DNA from 2 places in the Fictibacillus marinisediminis genome. Region 2 is predicted to be linked to the other one. Evidence: a T-box and tRNA genes for the amino acid it is inferred to sense, from the RefSeq annotation. Region 2 holds a T-box; the other holds one or more tRNA genes.
What was found. A T-box is a leader RNA that pairs with one kind of tRNA and senses whether it is charged. The one in region 2 lies ahead of pheS (phenylalanine--tRNA ligase subunit alpha), so its partner is inferred to be a tRNA-Phe.

Region 1: it encodes a tRNA-Phe, which carries the amino acid that the T-box ahead of pheS (phenylalanine--tRNA ligase subunit alpha) is inferred to sense. The anticodon was not compared.

What each region holds. Positions count from the first base shown of each region.
Region 1 covers NZ_JAIWJX010000002.1:718,996-722,376, forward strand. Annotated here, with positions in the region: rRNA gene LCY76_RS03945 (23S ribosomal RNA) at 1-791, shown strand, start outside; rRNA gene rrf (5S ribosomal RNA) at 981-1,096, shown strand; tRNA gene LCY76_RS03955 (tRNA-Asn) at 1,106-1,180, shown strand; tRNA gene LCY76_RS03960 (tRNA-Ser) at 1,187-1,278, shown strand; tRNA gene LCY76_RS03965 (tRNA-Glu) at 1,295-1,369, shown strand; tRNA gene LCY76_RS03970 (tRNA-Val) at 1,393-1,468, shown strand; tRNA gene LCY76_RS03975 (tRNA-Met) at 1,492-1,568, shown strand; tRNA gene LCY76_RS03980 (tRNA-Asp) at 1,573-1,648, shown strand; tRNA gene LCY76_RS03985 (tRNA-Phe) at 1,653-1,728, shown strand; tRNA gene LCY76_RS03990 (tRNA-Thr) at 1,737-1,812, shown strand; tRNA gene LCY76_RS03995 (tRNA-Tyr) at 1,888-1,971, shown strand; tRNA gene LCY76_RS04000 (tRNA-Trp) at 2,001-2,074, shown strand; tRNA gene LCY76_RS04005 (tRNA-His) at 2,079-2,154, shown strand; tRNA gene LCY76_RS04010 (tRNA-Gln) at 2,160-2,234, shown strand; tRNA gene LCY76_RS04015 (tRNA-Gly) at 2,240-2,314, shown strand; tRNA gene LCY76_RS04020 (tRNA-Cys) at 2,334-2,408, shown strand; tRNA gene LCY76_RS04025 (tRNA-Leu) at 2,426-2,514, shown strand; tRNA gene LCY76_RS04030 (tRNA-Leu) at 2,555-2,639, shown strand; gene LCY76_RS04035 (YhgE/Pip domain-containing protein) at 2,854-3,381, shown strand, end outside.
Region 2 covers NZ_JAIWJX010000002.1:2,911,842-2,915,222, reverse strand. Annotated here, with positions in the region: gene sspI (small acid-soluble spore protein SspI) at 1-180, opposite strand, end outside; gene LCY76_RS15525 (TrmH family RNA methyltransferase) at 316-1,080, shown strand; T-box leader at 1,163-1,395, shown strand; gene pheS (phenylalanine--tRNA ligase subunit alpha) at 1,437-2,471, shown strand; gene pheT (phenylalanine--tRNA ligase subunit beta) at 2,485-3,381, shown strand, end outside.

The DNA.
Region 1 (3,381 bases), 2.2 Mb from region 2:
GTACAGGATAGGTAGGAGCCTGAGAAGTCGGAGCGCCAGCTTCGATGGAGGCGTCGGTGGGATACTACCCTGACTGTATTGAAATTCTAACCTGGAACCGTGATCCGGTTCGGAGACAGTGTCAGGTGGGCAGTTTGACTGGGGCGGTCGCCTCCTAAATTGTAACGGAGGCGCCCAAAGGTTCCCTCAGAATGGTTGGAAATCATTCGCAGAGTGTAAAGGCACAAGGGAGCTTGACTGCGAGACCTACAAGTCGAGCAGGGACGAAAGTCGGGCTTAGTGATCCGGTGGTTCCGCATGGAAGGGCCATCGCTCAACGGATAAAAGCTACCCTGGGGATAACAGGCTTATCTCCCCCAAGAGTCCACATCGACGGGGAGGTTTGGCACCTCGATGTCGGCTCATCGCATCCTGGGGCTGAAGTAGGTCCCAAGGGTTGGGCTGTTCGCCCATTAAAGCGGTACGCGAGCTGGGTTCAGAACGTCGTGAGACAGTTCGGTCCCTATCCGTCGCGGGCGCAGGAAATTTGAGAGGAGCTGTCCTTAGTACGAGAGGACCGGGATGGACACACCGCTGGTGTACCAGTTGTTCCGCCAGGGGCATAGCTGGGTAGCTACGTGTGGACGGGATAAGTGCTGAAAGCATCTAAGCATGAAGCCCCCCTCAAGATGAGATTTCCCATCACGTTAAGTGAGTAAGACCCCTTAGAGATGATGAGGTTGATAGGTCTGGTGTGGAAGCGTGGTGACACGTGGAGCTGACAGATACTAATCGGTCGAGGGCTTATCCTTATTAACAAAAGCGGTATGAACCGTTTATATCCGACAAGCGTTGGAAATCCTTACGAGAACACGTTTTTGGTGTTCGCAGGAGGGATTGAAACGACCTCGAGGATATGGTTCATGGAGCTGGACGTTAGCATCAGTGAAAGTTTGGATGAAGAAGTTATCTAGTTTTGAGGGAATATACCTCAAAATATGTCTGGTGGCGATAGCGAAGAGGTCACACCCGTTCCCATACCGAACACGGAAGTTAAGCTCTTCAGCGCCGATGGTAGTTGGGGGCTTCCCCCTGTAAGAGTAGGACGTTGCCAGGCTAATATTATTCCACAGTAGCTCAGTGGTAGAGCTATCGGCTGTTAACCGATCGGTCGTAGGTTCGAGTCCTACCTGTGGAGCCATATTTTGGAGAGCTGTCCGAGTGGCCGAAGGAGCACGATTGGAAATCGTGTATACGGTTACCGCCGTATCAAGGGTTCAAATCCCTTGCTCTCCGCCATAACTTTTCAATATATGGCCCGTTGGTCAAGCGGTTAAGACACCGCCCTTTCACGGCGGTAACACGGGTTCGAATCCCGTACGGGTCACCATTTTTTATACATATTACTTCTTCGGAGGATTAGCTCAGCTGGGAGAGCACCTGCCTTACAAGCAGGGGGTCGGCGGTTCGAACCCGTCATCCTCCACCATTTATACTTATAATCAATACTATCGCGGGGTGGAGCAGTCTGGTAGCTCGTTGGGCTCATAACCCAAAGGTCGCAGGTTCAAATCCTGTCCCCGCAACCAAAATGGACTCGTGGTGTAGTGGTTAACATGCCTGCCTGTCACGCAGGAGATCGCCGGTTCGACCCCGGTCGGGTCCGCCATTTTGGCTCGATAGCTCAGTCGGTAGAGCAGAGGACTGAAAATCCTCGTGTCGGCGGTTCGATTCCGTCTCGAGCCACCATTTTTTTTGCCGGTTTAGCTCAATTGGTAGAGCAACTGACTTGTAATCAGTAGGTTGGGGGTTCAAGTCCTCTAGCCGGCACCACTTTTTTCAAGAACTGTAAGAAATTACTTCTTGAAGAATAGATGGATTTGTATTAAAATAGGTTTTGTCTCTCATGGAGGGGTAGCGAAGTGGCTAAACGCGGCGGACTGTAAATCCGCTCCTTTGGGTTCGGCGGTTCGAATCCGTCCCCCTCCACCATCTAAATTTTTGTTGCACATTAACAATTTAGGGGCATAGTTTAAAGGTAGAACGAAGGTCTCCAAAACCTTTGGTGTGGGTTCGATTCCTACTGCCCCTGCCATGTGGCGATTGTGGCGAAGTGGTTAACGCACCGGATTGTGATTCCGGCATTCGTGGGTTCAATTCCCATCAGTCGCCCCATATGATGGGCTATAGCCAAGTGGTAAGGCAACGGACTTTGACTCCGTCACTCGTAGGTTCGAATCCTGCTAGCCCAGCCATCAATGCGGAAGTAGTTCAGTGGTAGAATACAACCTTGCCAAGGTTGGGGTCGCGGGTTCGAATCCCGTCTTCCGCTCCATATTATTTTGTTTGTTTCTGGCGGCATAGCCAAGTGGTAAGGCCAGGGTCTGCAAAACCCTTATCCACCGGTTCGAATCCGGTTGCCGCCTCCACTACATAATTCCCCAACGCCGGGGTGGTGGAATTGGCAGACACACAGGACTTAAAATCCTGCGGTAGGTGACTATCGTGCCGGTTCGAGTCCGGCCCTCGGCACCATAATATTTTTATAACTTAACTGCCTAATGATTAATTGCATGCCGGTGTGGCGGAATTGGCAGACGCGCACGACTCAAAATCGTGTTCCCTTGGGAGTGTCGGTTCGACCCCGACCACCGGTACCATACATAATGAATATTCCCTTTGTTTAAGGGCTGCTAAGAGATCTGAATTAACTTCAGATCTCTTTTTTTGTTCATAAAAAATATTTTTAATTTTCAGACATAAAAAGAAAGGATTTTTTTGTCATTTATTAGAATACTTAGTGCTAGTATAGGTGATTGGTCATAAGCCCTTCGCCTGTATTTTATTTTAATCTAAAGCATGGGGGAATAGCGGATGAAGGTCTTTAGTTTGTTCAAGGCGGAGATGGCTGGCTTGGCAGCGAAAAAAGGGCTGCTGATTTCAGTCATTATCACCTTGCTCGTACCTGTTGTGTACGGCGGGATACTCTTGTCTCCTAGGTGGGGGCCATATGACAACTTGTCAAACCTGCCGGTAGCGGTCGTTAACAACGATCAGGGAGCTGATACAGATGGAGAGACGATTAATGCAGGGAAGGATTTAGTCGCTGATCTGGAAAAAGGAAAAGACCTCGGCTGGAAATTTGTTGATTCCGATGAGGCGAAAAGCGGATTGAAGAGTTTGAAGTATTACATGGTCATTGAAATCCCCAAAGATTTCTCTAAGAAGGTAACGACCGTTCTCTCAACCGATCCTCAAAAACCGGAACTGAAGTATGTGCAGAATGAAGGTTTAAACTTTATGGCTGCACAGGTTACAAAGAGCGCGACAGCACAGATCCGGGAAAAGCTGGCAGACCGCATTACGGAGAAATACGTGAACAATATGTTTGTCAGCCTGAAA
Region 2 (3,381 bases):
AAGCATTTCTTCTTTTTTCTGATTGTCGGATTCTTTCCAGATCACTTCAAACAGTACGCCAAGACCAGGAAGCATTTTTTCTTCACCGCTTTGGATCGCATCAACGATTGTACTTTCCAATTGTTCTTTATTGTTTCCGGAAACATTGGCAAGAACTGCTTTACGGATATCGATATCCATCATTATCACCTCAAACAGATTTATTTCATTAAGTTTGTGACTATTCCCTAGTTTTTATTAAGGGCCGATGGATTATGTATCATTTTGAAGATATAATAAAAAAAGTTGAAAGAGATTAAAGGATGGTTGAACCCAATGAAACGGATTGAATCAGAACAAAATGCTTCCATAAAACAATGGAAAAAACTGTACACAAGAAAAGAACGGGATAAATTAGGACAATACATTATTGAAGGGCCTCATCTGATTGAAGAAGCAATGAACCATAACGTCCAGATTGCTCATCTGATTATAGAGGAATCCTACCAGATGCCGCATGATTGGGAACAGCTTCGCCTGGACCCATGGGTAGTTTCTAAAAAAATCATGGGAATCCTAAGTGATACTGAACATCCGCAGGGAGTTTTGGCAATCTGCCGTATGAGTTCAAAGGAGCTACAAGTAAAAGCCGGCGGAAAATACCTGCTTGTGGACGGCGTTCAGGATCCTGGAAACCTTGGTACAATAATTAGAACCGCAGACGCTGCAGGTCTGGACGGGATTGTGCTTGGTGAAGGAACTGTCGATGTTTATAACAGCAAGGTTCTTCGCTCTACACAAGGTTCGCTGTTCCATCTTCCCGTTGTAAAAGGAAATCTTCAGGATTGGATCGCAGCGTGCAGACAGGAACAGGTACCTGTTTTCGTTTCTGCACTAAAAGGTGCCGAATCATTGCATGACGTGCAATCTTCAGGGACGTTTGCGCTCGTTGTAGGAAACGAAGGCAGCGGAGTGCGGATGGAAATTATGGAATCCGCAGACCAGCTTGTCTATATCCCGATGTTCGGGAATGCTGAATCACTGAACGTTGCTGTTGCGGCTGGAATCATGCTGTATGAACTTCAGAAGAACAGGAAATAACAAAAGGGAATACACTATTAAAACAGATTGGCAATTGCACAGATAGGGAAGTTCAACTATAATAAGAAGACAACTGCATGAATAAAATGCATCGATGGAGAGTAGTAAATAAGAACTCGCCGGTAAAGGGAGGAAATACCTTGACTGAAAGTGTTTCTCCGGTAGAATTTATCGAATTCGCTCCTGAGCAGTCGCCTGAACCTACAGTAGGGTGGACCGGACCTAGTCCGTTATGAAAACGAAGTGAACAAGTATGATGGCGTTGGCCAAAATTCTTGATTAATCTGGGTGGTACCGCGAATCCTCGTCCCTTTTATGGACGGGGTTTTTTTATTTTCTAAAGGAGGCAAGATGTTATGCAGGACCGATTGCAGGCATTAAAGGAAGAAGCATTGGTGAAAATTCAGCAAGCAAATGAGCTGAAAGAATTACAGGACATCAAAGTATCTTATTTGGGTAAAAAAGGGCCGATCACAGAAGTACTTAAAGGGATGGGGAAACTATCTCCGGAAGAACGTCCTGTTATTGGGGCTTATGCGAATGAAGTAAGGGATGCGATCACAGCCGCGCTTGATGCGAAAATCAGCCAGATGGAACAGGCTGCTATTGAAGAAAAGCTGAAAAAAGAATCGATCGATGTTACACTTCCGGGCCGGCCGGCCAGAAAGGGGAACTCTCATCCGTTAACGGCAGTCGTTGAAGAGATTGAAGATCTTTTCTTAACGATGGGCTTCACGGTGGCAGAAGGCCCTGAAGTGGAAACCGATTATTACAATTTTGAAGCACTGAACCTACCGAAAGGACATCCGGCAAGAGACATGCAGGATTCATTCTTTATTACAGAAGACATTCTGCTTCGTACACAGACTTCTCCGGTGCAGGCAAGAACGATGGAAAAACATCACGGAAGAGGCCCGGTCAAAATTATTTCTCCGGGGAAAGTGTACAGAAGGGATGACGATGATGCGACTCACTCTCATCAGTTCATGCAGATCGAAGGACTTGTCGTCGATGAGAATGTCCGCTTGAGTGACTTAAAAGGTGTTCTTGAAACCTTCGCAAAAAAAATGTTCGGCGAAGAGCGCAAAATCCGTTTGCGCCCAAGTTTTTTCCCATTCACAGAACCGTCTGTCGAGATGGATATTTCCTGTTTTAAATGTGGTGGAAAAGGCTGTTCGATCTGTAAGCATACTGGCTGGATTGAGATCCTTGGAGCAGGTATGGTCCATCCGAACGTATTGGAGATGGCAGGCTTCGACTCGAAGAAATACACAGGGTTTGCATTTGGAATGGGCCCTGAACGGATTGCGATGCTGAAGTATGGAATTGATGATATCCGTCATTTTTACACAAACGATCTTCGTTTCTTAAAACAATTTAAAAAGGCATAAGGAGGGGAACCCTGTGTTAGTTTCATATAACTGGCTGAAAGAGTATGTAAATATTAATATCAGTGCTGCAGAGCTTGGTGAAAAAATTACGAAAAGCGGAATTGAAGTAGAAATCGTGGAATCCCTCAACAAAGGGATTACAGGAGTGGTCGTCGGACATGTGCTGGAATGTGTTCAGCATCCAAATGCCGATAAACTCCGTGTCTGTAAAGTCGACATCGGTGAAGGAGATCCGGTACAAATCGTGTGCGGTGCTCCAAACGTGGCTGCTGGCCAAAAAGTGCCGGTAGCGCAAGTAGGTGCTGTACTTCCTGGAAACTTCAAGATTAAGAAAGCGAAACTTCGCGGAGAAGCGTCTCATGGAATGATCTGTTCACTCACTGAACTTGGTGTGGAAACGAAATTGGTGCCAAAAGAGTATTCAACAGGGATTTTCGTTATGCCTTCCGATGCGGAAGTTGGCAGCGATGCCTTGAGTTATTTGAACCTGGATGACTATGTTCTTGAACTCGGATTGACACCTAACCGTGCGGACTGCTTAAACATGATTGGTGTGGCTTATGAGGTTGCTGCCATTCTAAATGAGGAGCTTCGTCTTCCTGAAGTTTCCTTAGATTATACAGCTGAAAAAGCTTCAGATTATATTTCGGTAAAAGTTGATGCAAAAGAAGATAATCCTTACTACGGAGCTATGGTGATAAAGAATGTATCGATCGCGCCATCACCTCTTTGGCTGCAAAACCGTTTGATTGCAGCAGGAATCCGTCCAATCAATAATGTGGTCGATATAACGAACTACGTATTGCTTGAATACGGACAGCCGCTCCATGCCTTTGACTATGACCGTTTCGGATCAAAGGAAGTAGTTATCCGCCGGGCAAAAGACGGAGAAGAAATTGTGACGCTTGAT